2 regions of the Paenibacillus sp. FSL P4-0338 genome follow, and region 1 is predicted to be linked to the other one. Evidence: predicted binding sites of a transcription regulator. Region 1 holds the regulator's gene; the other holds the start of a gene.
The links. The regulator Rex, encoded in region 1, represses fermentation and respiration genes when NADH is low (regulators of the CRP and FNR family bind a similar motif). The targets are predictions, from matches to a motif close to TTGTGAAATATTTCACAA.
Positions count from the first base shown of each region.

Region 1 (8,096 bases):
GTTCGCAGACGAAGACAGTGATTTGGCCTGGTATTTCGACGGTCTGCTGCGGGAGCGGGAGATGGAGACCTTTCAGCCGGAAGGAGAGCTGAGCTTCTACCGCCAGCTTGCGCTGGCTGTGGGGGATTGGGCAGAGTTGGCAACGCCCCGGGAGGAAGGAAACGTCAATCCGCTGGAGAATATTACCTTTGAAGAGTATATGGATGAGGTAACGAAGCGGCTGAAGGCTGTTCTTCCACAGTATGAGAGCCGTGAGGCCCAGGAGCTGATGATCCATGAGGTCATTACAGCGCTTGAGAAGGACAAGCATCTGCTGATTGAAGCGGGAACCGGCACCGGCAAGTCGCTGGGTTACCTGCTTCCGGCCATCTACCATAGTGTGAAAAGTGATCAAAAGGTGATGGTCAGCACTCATACCATTAACCTTCAGGACCAGTTGCGTGAGCGGGATATCCCACTCTTAACCAGCGTTGTGCCGTTCCCGTTCAAGGCCTCCATCTTTAAGGGAAGAGGGCACTATTTGTGTCTGCGCAAGTTCGAACATAGAATGAATAAAAAGGACTTTACGAGTCCAAGAGAAGAAGCGCTCACCGCTGCGCAAATGCTTGTCTGGCTGACCCAGACGACGACCGGCGATGATGAGGAGCTTAACTTAAGCGGACGGGGCGGCGATTTCTGGGAGACTGTAGCCAGTGATACCGACTCCTGCCTGGGACGGGCTTGTCCCTGGTTCCGCAAATGCTATTACCACCGGGCCAAGCATGAAGCCGGGATCTCTGATGTGGTGGTCACCAATCACTCCAAGCTGTTCGCAGATGTCAAAGCCGGGCATCAGCTACTTCCGGCTTACGATCATCTTGTGATTGATGAAGCCCATCATCTGGAAGATATTGCCGGCAAGCATCTTGGCATGCAGATGAAATATTTCACATTCGCCCATACCCTCACCCGCCTCTATAAGGATAGCCGGAGCGGGCAGCTGCCTGCCCTCCGCCAGAGTCTGCAGTCTTCGGGCAGTGAGCAGGCTTCCGAATGGAGCGGCGTGATCGACCGGATCTATCCCGATCTGCTGACGGTGAAGGAATCTTGGGATGCGCTCAGCGACCGGCTCTTCAGCCTGCTGCCCGAGCGCAGCGATGCCGGAGCCGGTGAAGCAGGCCAGCTGGTGGCCCGCCTGCAGCCGGGCAAGAAGCCGAAGGATTGGGAGGAGTTGGCGGCCCTTGAGAATACGCTGAACCTCAGTCTGAGCGATATCATCCGCAAGGGTGACAAGATGCTCAGTGAGATGCGTGACACGGACAGCCAATCCTCCTCGGACAGTCTTGTGACCGATATCGGCGGGTTATTTAAGGATCTGGCATCCATTAGAGAGCAGATCCGCTTCTTCATGGGCCTGAACGATGAGAATATCGTGTATTGGCTGGAGGGAAGCGGTAATTATAAAGGCAAGTCGCTGCAAATGTATGCCGTTCCTGTAGATGTCAGTACCCAGCTCAGGGAGCTGTTCTTCGACAAGAAGAAGAGTATTGTCCTGACCTCGGCCACCTTATCCGTGGATAAGTCCTTCCAGTTCATGATCGATAACCTGGGCCTTGGTGAAGCTGCGGAGCAGGGGCGTCTGATGACAGCGCTGCTTCCGTCGCCGTTTAAATACCGGGAGCAGGCTCTGCTGGTCATTCCCCGCGACTTCCCGAGCGTCAAGGGAAGTATAGGGGATGCCCGTTTTGTGGACACGCTTGTTCATTCCCTCGCCGAGACTGCTGTAACTACACGAGGGCGAATGCTGGTGCTGTTCACCTCCTACAAGATGCTGCGCCAGGTCTATGACCCGCTGAAGGAGGCGCTTGCCTCCCAGGATATCGCGGTGCTCGGACAAGGTGTGGAGGGCGGCAGCCGGAGCAAGCTGATCCGCCGCTTCCAGGACAGCCCGGCTTCGGTCCTGCTCGGTACCAGCAGTTTCTGGGAAGGGGTAGATATTCCGGGAGAAGCATTGACCTGCCTGGCGATTGTCAGACTGCCGTTCCAGCCGCCGAATCACCCGCTGGCAGAAGCGAAGTCGGAGCTGCTTCAGGCACAGAAGAAGAACCCGTTCATGAAGCTGTCCGTGCCGCAGGCAGTCATCCGCTTCAAGCAGGGCTTCGGGCGGCTGGTCCGCACGGCGCAGGACCGGGGCATCGTAATTGTGTACGATACTAGAGTAATTGAATCGCATTACGGAAAGTACTTCCTGTATTCACTCCCCGGTCCCAAGATGGAGCATATGCTCACCGAGCAGATGGTCCCGAGAATTGCCGAATGGCTGGAAGACGGCGGGGTTTCCTAATTCATCTGCTATTGCTATTATTAATAAGTCATGATTAACCTGAAGATCCGTTCCCGCCCTGTCCTGCCGATCCGGCAGGCGGGGGGCACGGTTGCTATAATTGAACGGGTATAACACAACTATTAAGGAGGAGAATACATGAAATCGGATAAAATATCGGAGGCCGTCGTGCGCAGGCTCCCAGTGTACCTGCGTTTCCTGAACGATCTCCAAAAACGTGAAATCTCCACAGTCTCTTCTCAGGAGCTGGGCCAGAAGCTTGATCTGAATCCCGCCCAGATCCGTAAGGATTTGGCTTACTTCGGTGATTTTGGCAGGAAGGGTATCGGCTACGATGTATCCTATCTAATTGAGAAGATTCGCCATATCCTGAAGCTTGACCAGCAAATTAATGTTGCACTGGTTGGAGCCGGTAATCTCGGTCATGCCTTGTCTAACTACAACGCTTACTTGAAGGATACGATGAAGATTACTGCGATCTTCGATGCCTACCCGCCGAAGGTGGGCCAGCAGATCAACTCGCTGGTTGTGCAGCCGATGGAGGAGTTAAGCAGCACAATCCGCTCGCAGGGCATCCGCATCGGGATTATTACCGTACCTGACAGCGAAGCCCAGAATGTAGCTGATATTCTTGTGGACTCCGGCATTGAGGCGATTCTGAACTTCGCACCGGTTATTCTCAAGACGCCTGCCAATATCCGGATTCATGCCGCAGATTTCACCACAGATCTGCAGAGCCTGGCCTATTATTTGCATGATGGAAAGGATGAGGCAGAAGATGAGCAGTAAGATCACGATAATCAAGAACGGGCACTTCCTGGTTCCGGGCAGCGACAAGCCGGTTCTAAGCGGGTATATGACCCTGGAGAATGATCTGATTACTTACATAGGTGAAGCTGAGCCGGTAGTGGAGGATGGCGCTCAGGTCGTAGACGGCAGCCGTCTGCTGTTCATGCCGGGTCTGGTCAATACCCATGGGCATACGGCCATGTCACTGCTGCGCGGATACGGCGACGATATGGTGCTTCAGACTTGGCTGCAGGAGAAGATGTGGCCGATGGAAGAGAAATTCACTGGTGATGATGTATATTGGGGAACCTCGTTGTCCGTACTGGAAATGCTGAAGGGCGGCACAACCACCTTCCTCGATATGTATGATCATATGGACCGGGTAGCGGAAGTAACGGAGCAGTCCGGTATTCGTGCGGTGCTGATGCGCGGCGTAATTGGGCTGTGCCCGGAAGAGGTACAGCAAGCAAAGCTCGCTGAGGCGGTTGCTTTTGCCCGTAACTGGCACGGCAAGGCTGACGGCAGAATTACAACTATGCTCTCACCGCACGCTCCGTACACCTGTCCTCCAGAGTTTTTCATGAAGTTTGTGCAGGCTGCCCATGATCTGGACCTGCCGATGCATACCCATATGTCCGAGACGCGCCATGAAGTGGAGCAGAACGTGGCTGACTACGGCCTTCGTCCGGTCGCACATCTGGAGAAGCTGGGGATGTTCACCCGTCCTTCGCTCATTGCCCACGGGGTTCATCTGAACGATGAAGAGATCGGGATTCTGGCCCGCTATAACGTTGGCGTGTCGCATAACCCCGGCAGTAACCTGAAGCTGGCCAGCGGGGTTGCACGTGTTCCTGAGCTGCTGCGAGCCGGGGTTAAGGTCTCCCTGGGTACAGACGGCGCGGCAAGCAACAACAATCTGGATATGTTCGAAGAGATGAGGCTGGCGGCTCTGATCCACAAGGGCGTAAGCGGTGATCCTACAGCGGTACCGGCTCCTGAAGCGCTACTGATGGCCACGGAATACGGGGCTCAGTCTATTTTCCTAAGCGGGGTAGGCCGGCTTGCAGCAGGAATGAAGGCCGACTTCATCGCGCTTGATATTGACCAGCCGCATTTGCTGCCGCATACCGATCTGCTCTCCCATGCCGTCTATTCGGCAAGTGCCAAGGATGTGGAGCATGTATGGGTGAACGGCCAGCAGGTTGTGAAGCATGGACAATGCCTGACACTGGATGAAGAAGCTATCCGCCGCAAAGCACAGGAGACGTTCGAGAGCCTGCTTAAACGGTAATTCAGGAGAACGGGAAAGGAAGCAGCGTTGTGAAGAAGAAGAGGAGAAAATGGATCTGGCTGGGGCTTACCGTGGTGCTGCTCCTTCTGTTCGGATTAAGCCAGTTCTATGCCTACATTATGAAGGACCAGTGGAACGAGCGGAATGAGGCCAAGGAGCTGGCCCGGACGCGTGCCGGACTAACGGAGGTAACCAAGGCTCAGAAATCCGTCTGGAATGAGAATGAGATCTACTGGGTGCTAACCGGCAAAAATGAAGCCGGGACCGATCTGATGGTGTGGGTCCGTTTCACCTTGGAGGGCAAGCCTGCCGGAGGCGACAACGACCTGTATGCTGAAGAGCTGAGCAAAGGCACTTCCGAAGAGAAAATGCGCGGAATCATAGCCGATCAGTTACCGGACGTGAAGATCGAACGGCTGCTGCCCGGTGTATATAACGGGGAATATGCCTGGCAGCTATTTTACAAAAAAGACGGGCGATTCTATTACAACTTCTACCGCTTCAAGGATGGCAGCGCCATCGGTGAGGGGTACAGTTTGCCCAACCGTTAAGCTAAGCGCTCAGCAGAATAACATGCGGGGGAACAGATTATCTGTTCTTCCGTTTTTTTGTATCCATCATGTCGAAAATAATCTGGAACTGTTCTGGGACTGGTGGCAGACGGGGAACTGTGGCTTAATGGAGATATATGGTTTGAGATACATCGATTAATATACTTGAATTGATATACTGATTGTATTCCTCGAATGCTATCGCCAACCTGCATATATGTCTCTCAAGGAGGATGAAGAAATTGGAAGTTTTAGCATATTTGGATCAGGCGGTGGATTTGTTTAAGGAAGAGCTGGGGGATAATCTGTCGGGGATTTATCTGCACGGTTCCCTGGCCATGGGCTGTTTTCAACCGGATTCAAGCGATATTGATCTGCTCATTGTAGTAGAGGACAAGCTCCCCGCAGAGGTCAGTCATAGCCTTGCCGGTCGTATCGTAGCCTTTCATGACAGTCTGCCGAATAAGCGCGGAATTGAACTGTCTATCGTCCTGAAGACATACCTGCATAACTTTGTGTATCCTACGCCATTTGAATTTCACTTTTCAGAAGCTCATTTAGAGCGGTATAGAACCGATAAGAATTATCTGTGCGGCGGCTTTGAGGATGCTGATCTGGCGGCACATTTTGCAGTAGTCTACCATCGCGGGTTTATCTTGTACGGGGAGCCGATACGCGAGGCCTTTGCGCCGGTAGACCAGAGGTACTATCTGGATTCCATTATCAGGGATGTCGATGATGCGCCGCAGAATATTGGGAATGCTCCACTCTATTACACACTGAATCTATGCAGGGTACTCTACTATGTGCAGGAAGGTCATGTCTCTTCCAAGAAGGAAGGCGGGGATTGGGGACTTCAGCATTTGCCGGAACGCTTCCACGGGCTGCTTAGACGGTGTCTTAAGGAATATAGCGGTGCTGGCGCCGAAGGCTATGAACTGGAGCTATTAACTGATTTTGCGGAATATATGATGGCTGAAATTGAGCGTTAGCCGGATGTAGTGTGCGCCGGAATATGAAAGTAGCAGCGGCATTTCAGGATATAAATCTGAGCTGCCGTTTTTTCATGGTTCATGAAACATCCAGAAATTAGTATCAAAAATTTTAAATATATTCACAACTTTATGTAAAATCGTATATACACCTATGATATACTACTACTTGTATCAAGACATGCTTAAGAGCATGTCAGTCTCGGATTGGCGCTAGACACGCTGGCTGGTCTTTATTATAGAGTTAAGCTTGGTCATTATTGAGAGGAGGACGTTTCTTGAAACTTCGTCTTATGCCTGTGCTGCTAACGTCTCTGCTGTCTGCTGCATTATTGTTTGGTGGCTGGTATTCTTACCGTCAATTCGCGGTGCAGGAGCCGCTGCAGAAGCTGGTATCATCCTACCAGGGTGTGAAGGATTCCCATATTACTATTAAACGCAATGAGGTCACTTTGAAACTGGATTTGCAGCCGGGCACGAAATTACGTGAGCTGGTGCAGTATGTATCACGAGAAGGCAGCACCGCTATTGACGGCAGGACCCTTAAGCTGGATGTGGAACAGAAGCCGAGTGAACTGCTGGATGAGTATTGGGATAAAGCGATGTTCTCTGTAGCAGAAGCTATGGAGAGCCGGAAATATACATTGATACCAGCGAAGCTGGACGGACTGAAGGAGCAGGACAGTAAGTACAGCGGCGTTACAGCTACCACAGAGATTGACGACAACAATGTCTATGTAAGCCTGAGCAACGGCACAGAGAGCAAATTCATCATTCTGCCGCGTGCAGCAGCCAAGATGGGAGTGTGGAACAATGCCTAAGTACTGGAAAGAGGTTGTAGCCGGATTTGTTCCGGTCATGCTGATTTTTATGGCTTTTGTGGGAATTAATATCTTTCCTGTAATTATAGCGATGGGCATGGTTGCCGCGCTCCTGTTCATTGCCCATGCCCGCGGCGGTCTGACGGTCAATGCAGGTGCAGATAAGAAGCGTAAGAAGAACGGTCCCTCCAAGCTAACCTTTGAAGAGATCGGCGGACAGGACAATGCCAAGCAGGAGCTGCGTGAAGCGCTGGACTTCCTGATCCGGCATGAAGAAATCAGCAAGTTCGGGATTCGTCCGCTCAAAGGAATTCTGTTAACCGGCCCTCCAGGAACCGGGAAGACGCTGATGGCCAAGGCTGCGGCGCATTACACCGATTCTGTATTTGTAGCTGCTTCAGGCAGTGAATTCGTCGAGATGTATGTCGGCGTCGGTGCCGGACGCGTGCGCGATTTGTTCAAGGATGCCCGTACACGCGCACTCAAGGAGAATAAGCAAAGTGCCATTATTTTCATCGATGAAATTGACGTTATCGGCGGGAAACGCGAAGGCGGACAGCAGCGTGAATACGATCAGACCCTCAATCAGCTGCTGACGGAGATGGACGGGATTTATAACAATGATACCCCGCGCATTCTGCTGGTAGCCGCAACGAACCGCAAGGAGATGCTTGATTCTGCGCTGCTGCGCCCGGGGCGTTTTGACCGCCATATTCAGGTGGATATGCCTGACAAGAAGGGCCGCAAGTCGATTCTCGACCTGCATGCCAAGAACAAGCCGCTGCATGACACCGTGAATCTGGATAAAATCGCCGAAGAAGCTTACGGCTTCTCGGGTGCGCAGCTGGAGAGCGTGATGAATGAAGCCGCGATCTACATGATGCGCGAGAATCTGACCCTGGTGGAGCAGCGTCATCTGTCGATGGCGATCGACAAGGTCATGATGGGTGAGAAGACCGACCGTGAGACCAACCATGAAGAGAAGAAGAGGGTAGCGATCCATGAGCTTGGACATGCTATTATGGCTGAGCTGCTGCGCCCCGGAAGCGTTAGTCAGGTAACACTGACCCCGCGCGGCCAGGCTCTAGGGTATGTCCGGCATAATCCGCAGACCGAGCAGTATCTGTACACGAAGGATTACCTGGAGAACCAGATCATGATTGCCCTGGGCGGAGCGGCTGCCGAAGAGATGTATTACGGAGGACGCAGTACCGGTTCCCGTGGAGACTTCGATCAGGCGCTGAATATCGTAGAGACCATGATGAAGTCAGGGCTCACCTCGCTCGGCATTGCGAATCTGCAAATGGTTACCACTGAAGAATTAATGAA
Region 1 is NZ_JBBOCG010000001.1:2,556,026-2,564,121, reverse strand. Features, by position in the region: gene dinG (ATP-dependent DNA helicase DinG) at 1-2,323, shown strand, start outside; gene MKZ07_RS11315 (redox-sensing transcriptional repressor Rex) at 2,462-3,112, shown strand; gene MKZ07_RS11310 (amidohydrolase) at 3,102-4,403, shown strand; gene MKZ07_RS11305 (cell wall elongation regulator TseB-like domain-containing protein) at 4,433-4,954, shown strand; gene MKZ07_RS11300 (aminoglycoside adenylyltransferase domain-containing protein) at 5,188-5,946, shown strand; gene MKZ07_RS11295 (hypothetical protein) at 6,225-6,767, shown strand; gene MKZ07_RS11290 (AAA family ATPase) at 6,760-8,096, shown strand, end outside.

Region 2 (8,096 bases), 260 kb from region 1:
TTCCTACGGTAATAATGCGCTCTATCTCTTCCTCGTACATGGCTCCGATGATAAAAGGCATACTGTCTGTAAGTGTGGTTGTCCCATCGGTGTTCAACGCACTAATCACTACATCATTTCCCTGCACTGCCCGGGCGATATCATCTTGATTAAGAACATTACCTTCGATGATCGTCAGGTTGGCATGGAGAGGCTGAACCTTCTCCGGCGTGCGGGCCAGCACGGTCACATGATGTCCATCCTGAAGAGCATGGGTAACAATATGGCTCCCCACCCGGCCGGTGGCACCAAGAATCAATATATTCATATGAGAATAACCTCCTGAAGTGTATTATAGCAGGGATTGAGCGGCAAAAAAGCCCCGCAGCCATGTAGCAGCTGCGGGGCTTGATATTGAATCTAGCTTGCTTTCTTAGTCTGAGGAGGGACAGATACGTTACGCGGAGTACGCACAGGTGAAATTAGCCAGTAGGCCATTCCGACAAAGACACCGCCGCCGATGATGTTGCCAAGCGTAACAGGAATCATGTTGTGGAACCAGCCGGCGATGCTCACTGTCTCTGGATGATTCGGCAGCAGTACGGCTACGCTGAGCAGTGTCATGTTCGCTACACTGTGTTCATAGCCGCTCGCGATGAAGGCGAACAGACACCACCAGATCAGCACCAGCTTCGCCGCTTCACTCTTGGCGCGAGAGGACATCCACAGTGCCAGGCAGACCAGCCAGTTACAGAGAATACCGCGGAAGAACAGCTCTGAGAACGGCAGGCTCATCTTTTTGGCAGCCGCCGCGAAGATCAGATGCTCGGCAGGCGCTGCCTTGAAGAGGCCCGATCCCTGAATCAGCAGCGCCAGCACCACAGCACCGGCCACATTGCCGAGGAATACCAGGACCCAGTTCTTCACCGTATCCCAGACTGTTGTTCTCCCGGCAAGCGTGCTTACCGTGAAGAACATATTATTACCTGTAAACAGCTCTGAGCCTGCGAAGACAACCAAGGTCAAGGCAATCCCGAAGGATGCTCCCATAATCAACGGCTGGAACGGTGATTTGATCGCCGCCAGCGGTGCCCCCAGTGAGAAGATCAGAATAATACCGATACCCACATATGCTCCTGCCAGGAGGGCCGCCAAAAAATATTTGGGCAGGCTCTCATTCATTTTGTCGCGTTTCCCTACGGCTGTCTCAACGATATTCTCTACGCTCTGCGTAAACATATCCGCACCTGCTCTTCCTTTAATTTAGAGTTGTTACTGCCGCAGGCAGAGTGACCTTAACAACTCCGCCCTCTACTGTAACCGGATAGACTTCTGCCTGCCCCCGGTCCGGTGCCTGAACCTCTCCGGTGCGAAGGTCGATCTTCCAGTCATGCAGCGGATCATATAAATAATAGCCCGATACGATTCCTTCTGCGAGCGGACCACCCTTCGGATGGGGACTGTGGTTACGGACCGCATAGATTGCGCCGTCCGATGTGCGGAATATCGCTAATTCGACCTCTCCTGCATGAACTACCCGGCCGATCTGCAGCATGAAATCTTCCACTGCGCCTATCGTATATTCCCGATTACTCCGTTCCATTATGCTCTCTCCCTCTCCCTTTAGACTATACCTGTGTCTCTTCGAACAGCGCGGTGCGGGTGTTTTTGTCATCCAGCATTTTCCGCCAAGGATCACTCACCTGGGCCAGGGCAAAGTCAATACGTGCCGCAAGCTCTTTACGGTTGTCGTCATTGCCCATAACCACAGTCTGGATATGCTCAAGACCCATACGCTCTACCCATTCGGAGGTTCTCTCCAGGTAATTACCGGTCTCACGGTAGTACTGGATGACAGCGGAGCAGACCTCAACCAGTTCCTCGTCGGTCTTCACCTTGCAGAAGGCATCTGCGATGCGCGGCTTAATCCCGCCGTTACCGCCGATGAACACTTCCCAGCCGCCGTCGTTGCCGACAATTCCGATATCCTTCGTGCACGATTCTGCGCAGTTACGCGGACAGCCGTTAACCGCCATCTTGAACTTGGCCGGCATATCCAGCCGCTCATATTTACGCTCAAGCATAGCGCCCATGCCCATGGAATCCTGTGTGCCGAAGCGGCAGAACTGCGAACCCACGCAAGTTTTTACTGTACGCAGCGACTTCGCATACCCATAGCCGGACGGCATATCCAGCTCCTCCCACACCTTAGGTACATCTTCTTTTTTGACACCGATCAGGTCAAGACGTTGGCCGCCCGTTACCTTCACAACCTTCACATCATACTTCAGGGACACATCGGCAATCCGCTTCAAATCCTCAGGAGTGGTCACCCCGCCATACATCCGCGGGATAACTGTATAAGTTCCGTCCTTCTGAATATTGGCGCTCATCCGTTCATTGACGAACCGGGATTCCTTCTCGTCTTCATGAGTGTCAGGGTAGATCATCCCCAGATAATAGTTCACAGCCGGGCGGCATTTGGAACAGCCTTCTGCCTGCTTCCAGTCCAGGACATGCATGACTTCCTTGGTAGTCCGGAGGCCTTTTGCCGTAATCTCGGCAACGATCTCATCCCGGCTAAGCGAGGTGCAGCTGCAGATTCCCTGCTTGGTGCTCTGCTGGAAGCTGTCTCCGAGAACGAATTGCAGAATCTGCTCCACCACTGGCTTACAGCCGCCGCAGGAGCGGGTTGCACCCGTGCAGGCTTTGATCTCATCTACCGTAGTGAAGCCGTTCTCCGTAACAGCATCAACAATCGCTTTTTTGGTTACGCCGTTGCAGCCGCAGACGATTTCTTCATCTGCCATCGCTTCAACAGACATGCCTTTCTTGGCTCCGCCTCCGCCACAGCAGCTTGTGCCCATAACCTCATCATAGATTTCATTGGTCATCTCTGTGCTGTTTTTCACAAGCTTCTGCAGGTTGGCAGATTCCGTTACATCACCGAACAGAACGGCACCGACAATCACATTATTCTTAAGCAAAATCTTCTTGTAGGTTCGCTTCCATTCATCCTTGGCAGAAATGACGGTATGCTCCGGCGTTTCGGTGAATTCACCGGCGGAGAATACATCTACCCCGGAAATTTTGAGCTTGGTTGCTACAACTGATCCTTCATAGCCCGGAGTCTGTACACCTGACAAATGCTTGGCGAGAACCATACCCTGCTCGAATAGCGGTGCAACGAGTCCGTAGCAGGTTCCCCGGTGCTCTGTACATTCACCGACAGAATACACATCTGCCATAGAAGTCTGCATATAATCGTCAACTACAATCCCGCGGTTAACAGTGATTCCGCTGTCCTTCGCAAGCTGGACATTCGGCTTGATTCCAACAGCCATCACTACAAACTCTGCCGGCAGCACACTGCCATCACTGAATCGTAGACCAGTCACCCGTTCTTCTCCGGTCAATTCAACCGTCTGCTTGCCCATGGCGAATCTCACACCTTGACGCGTAAGCTCTGCCTGTAGCATTGAAGAAGCGGTACGGTCCAGCTGGCGCTCCATCAGATCCTCCAGCAGATGCACAACGGTAACATCCATGCCCAGATTGACCAGGCCCTTCGCAGCTTCCAGACCCAGCAGTCCTCCGCCGATCACAGCCGCCGTGCGGTACTGCTTCGCCGCTGCCAGCATTGCATCACAATCCGCGATATCGCGGAAGCCGACTACTCCATCCTTGGTGCTGCCGGGTACGGGGAGAATGAAAGAATTCGAACCCGTTGCAATAATTGCTTTATCGTAAGGAACCGCCAGTCCATTATCGGTCATTATTAGTTTGTTCTGATCATCGATCCTGGTGACCGTCGTACCGGTATGCAGTGTAATATGATTATCTTCATACCACCCGAGATCGTTGAGAATGATGTCTTCAATCGATTTGCTGCCTTCAAGTACATAGGACAACATAATCCGGTTATAGTTGGGATGCGGCTCACTGCCGAAGACCGAAATATCATAAGCGCCGCCCAGCTTCAGAATCTGCTCAATAGTGCCTACTCCCGCCATGCCATTTCCAATCAGCACTAACTTTTCTCTTTCCGCTGCCATTGGTAGACCCTCCTTCAGAAACTCTGATTTCTTCAATAACTTACCTGATAGAGAAATTATACTGTCCCCCATTCCATGGCAAGTGTGACCACAGTCACATCTTATGTGAATTTTTTCACACAACTGAAAATGACTTCGCCGTTCTTATATAGGACAATTTCTGGCGTGAAGCATAGAGATTTATTATTCAAAAAAACGGATACCCATGCAGTTTCGCACAGATATCCGTTCATCGGGTACACAATCTCACTCATCTACTTCATTCACTTATTTCAATACCAGAGAGATCTCCAGCTTGTCCTGCGGACTGAGCTTCATGTCCACTCCATTGCCGAGCAGTCCTTTATCGTTGACCTTCAGTCTCCATTCCTCGCTGCTGAGCGGGGTATATTCCATCACAGTAAGCACCGTCCGGTTATCTTCGGCAAGCTGGACCATACCGCTGTTCTGGAGCAATCCCTTGACGGACATATCCTGCATAAAAGAAAGCACATTCGAATGTGTCAGCTCCGGCTGCTCGCTCCCCCCGTTCACAGTGATGATGACAGGCTGAAACATCTTTCCGGCTCCGGCAGGCCCTGCTGACATCGTAATGGCCGAACCCGGTTCCAGGGTCGTATTCAGCTCTTGAACCTTCTTGCCGTTCACCTGAATCTCCCAGCTCATATCCTGACCCAGGGAAACCTTATTCACCTCAAGAATATTAGTTCCATCCGCTGAAAATGTAACAACGCCACTCTTCCTAAACAGCTCTATTATTGAATTCCCAGGCACGTAAGCTTCGTTAAGCAATCTGGCTGAGCTTCCGGCCATTTCGCTGTCACCCACCTTGACTGAAAAGGTTAGTCCCTGGCCTCCGTTACTGCTGCCGCCATTCCCTGATCCCAAGCCACAACCGCTTGCCGCGGCCAGCAAGAGAAGGCACAGCATTAAGCGCATCCATTTCGTGGACATCCCACGGCACCGCCTTCATATGTATTTTCCCGGACTCTTTAAGGATAACGCATAGAGGAAGGGTTCTCAAATCATTTCTGCCGGTATAAAAAGTAAAAAGTCCCCGAAGGGACTTATCCATTGCAGCCGGTCCTATTGATAACGCAGGAACAGAATGTTGTTCTCCAGATGCACATGCTCGAAGGTCATGCCTTCCAGTTCTTCAAGACGGGCATAGGTCAGGCGATAAGTCGTGCAGGCATGCGCGGGCGGTGTATAGTCATTAGTAACTCTACGCAGCTCACGCAGAATCTCTCCCGCCCCGTCATGCTCAGCTTCCAGATTATGCAGCAATCCGCGCAGCTCAGTAAGTCCTTCTTCAGTCGGGTTCTGGGTGTAGGCTAGCATCTTAGGGAATTCGCTCTCTTCTTCCTTCGCCGTATGCTGCAACAGCTCTTCACGCAGCATATTGAACAGACGGTGCATTTCTCCCAGATGCGGTGAATCCTCACCATGAACGCGGAACACCTTGGTTACATTTTGACTGATAAGCGGAAGCTCTTCACGCAGATAACGGTGATGCTTGTTCACAATATAATCCACCAGCTCCTCTGACGAAGCCTCGTTCCAGGCGGTATCCTCTTCCAGCACCGGATGCTGTTCCTGCAGCTTGTTCAGCTCCTGTACCATTGCTGCCGGGTCAAGACCCTTCTCAGCAGCGGCTTCAGCCAGCGGCTTTGCGCCTCCGCAGCAGAAATCGATCCGCTGTGCTTTGAAATAATCTGCTGCTTTGGGGAACTGCAGAACAATATCTCTGACCATTGCTTCCGGGGTGAACCCGGGATGAATTGTTGTATCGTTTAATTGATTGGACGCCATGTTGGCCCCTCCTCAGGTTAAGATGTAGGTTTGTGCTTCTTTTCACTTCTACACCTTATCACTGGCATTAGGCGGAACTTGTGATTGTACGCACTGAATATATAAAATTTTATTGAACGAGAAATACAGTACTCCAAATGTAAAATATACTAGACTTTTTGTTTTATATATTTTACACTATGAGTGAGGTGAGGGAATGGGGAAAAATCTGAGGCTCAAAGCTTCCCGAGCGGCAAAAGACATGTCGCAAAAACAGCTCGCAGATGCCGTGGGGGTCACAAGGCAGACGATTATCGCGATTGAGAACGGTGATTACAACCCCACCCTGAGGTTGTGCATTGACATTTGTGTAACACTGGGGAAGACACTGGATCAACTATTTTGGGAGGGAACGAAGGATGAGCAGAACGAACCTGGATGAGAGACAACTGCAGAAGCGGCATAAGGCGGGGAATCAGGCATTTCTTTTGATGGCATTCTTATTGCTGGCAGATATGGGGCTGCAAAACTACGGAATGAAGTGGCTGGAGTATCCGCTGGGCAATTACACAATTTTCATGCTGGGTGTGGGTTTCTATCTGGTACGCTTGATCTGGAGCGGTGCGTATGTGGGACCGGGCAGCAGGCAGAGCGGAGTGGGCGGGAGAAGCATTGCGGGTGCAATTCTGGCCATTGTGGTGGCGGCCTGTATCCTTATCGTTACCTTCGTGAATCCAACCGCCGCCCAATCAGCAGCTGACAGCGGTGCGAACGGGACAGTCATTCTAATCATTTCTGTTACAGCTGGACTGGTCATCTTAAGCACTGTGTACTTGATCCGACGGAGGAATAACCGGGCGGAGTAGAGCGGTTAATATCAAGAAATCCAAACTGGGCAGCGGCCGGAAGTCCAAATGTTCGCCGCAGCGACGACCTGGCTTCAAGTTCAACTCTTTTTTCGAATTCCACTTTTTTTATTGAACCGTCGCCTGCATATAAGTCCGCTTGCCCTGCGCATCCTTCAGATAGGGGCCAAGTCCGGCGAACCTTGAATGATCCACATATACACCCGTCATCCATCTGCCTTCGGTCAGGCCGCCGTTCCACTGCAGCACCAGATCGGGGGCAGAGATCCATTCCTGATACACTCTGATGTTCTTGTCCTTATATTCTTTGGCTGGTTTGTTCAATTCGCTCAGTGGTACCGGGGTCAGATAGGTTGGCACGAAATATACAGAGATTAGCTCCATATCCTCCTCGCTCAGAAAAGCCTCCTCCCCCAAGTAAGGCTGGAGCAGCCGGGTATTCTCATACATGGACCAGATCACAGCTTGAAGTACCATGCTCTGGCTGATTCCATTATGAAAAGTAAAACGGCGCTGTACATTTGAGCCACTCCCTTCCTTAGCCGTTACCGGCTCCAGACAATGCCGTTCACAGCCGATGCATTTCCATCCGGACGGGCCTTGAATCCATTTCTGAAACACACTCCCGCTGTCATTATCCCCTTTATATAGAGAAGAAATGATCTCATACGGCACGCCGATCCACGCATCCCACAGAGAATCCGGGAGATGGTTATGAAGCATGAACAGCACCTTGTCATAGATCAGCTGTACTTTAATCGAAGCAGTCTCCAGTTCGGCGACATCCTTTTTTCCATAGGTTATTTCCCGGGAAAACAAGGTAATGGTCATGGTCTTCGCCTCCTAAAAGTTGTGTAAGCCCTCCGCTTCCTTCCATCAGCATCGTCCAAAACACATCCCGTAAGCATCCGCGCTGCCATATAACCCTGAGCTTTTCCTACTTTTGTTAACGCTTCCACACATCCGTAATATTTAGTATGTTCTATTATATTACACAGGTAGGGCCTAAGTGCAAGGTTTATTTGGGCAAAATCTGCATAAACAAGTAAAACAGCATATGAAAAGCCCCTTACCCGATAATCGGCAAGAGGCTGTCATCAAATATATATTACGGTACTGCTACTCCACCCAGCTCTCGGCCCAGGACTGGATTTGCTGCATGACCGGCTCAAGCGCACGGCCCTTCACTGTTAATTCATACTCAATGCGCACCGGTGTTTCCGGGTACACATGTCGTACCAGAATGCCCTCGCATTCCAGATCCTTCATGCGCTCGGACAGCATCTTATCGCTCATTGACGGAATCAGTCCGGAAATATCCTTGAACCGCTTGGGGCCGCTCATCAAGGTCTGAATAATGAGTCCGTTCCAACGCTTGCCCAGAAACGAAAAAGCCGTCTCAAAT
Region 2 is NZ_JBBOCG010000001.1:2,820,054-2,828,149, forward strand. Features, by position in the region: gene MKZ07_RS12580 (NAD(P)-dependent oxidoreductase) at 1-307, opposite strand, end outside; gene MKZ07_RS12585 (formate/nitrite transporter family protein) at 400-1,218, opposite strand; gene nirD (nitrite reductase small subunit NirD) at 1,238-1,582, opposite strand; gene nirB (nitrite reductase large subunit NirB) at 1,608-4,034, opposite strand; gene MKZ07_RS12600 (hypothetical protein) at 4,302-4,988, opposite strand; gene ric (iron-sulfur cluster repair di-iron protein) at 5,121-5,846, opposite strand; gene MKZ07_RS12610 (helix-turn-helix transcriptional regulator) at 6,043-6,267, shown strand; gene MKZ07_RS12615 (DUF6773 family protein) at 6,245-6,691, shown strand; gene MKZ07_RS12620 (hypothetical protein) at 6,800-7,522, opposite strand; gene MKZ07_RS12625 (winged helix-turn-helix transcriptional regulator) at 7,811-8,096, opposite strand, start outside.
Region 2: the regulator Rex is predicted to act here: its motif matches at 5,877-5,894, upstream of ric (iron-sulfur cluster repair di-iron protein).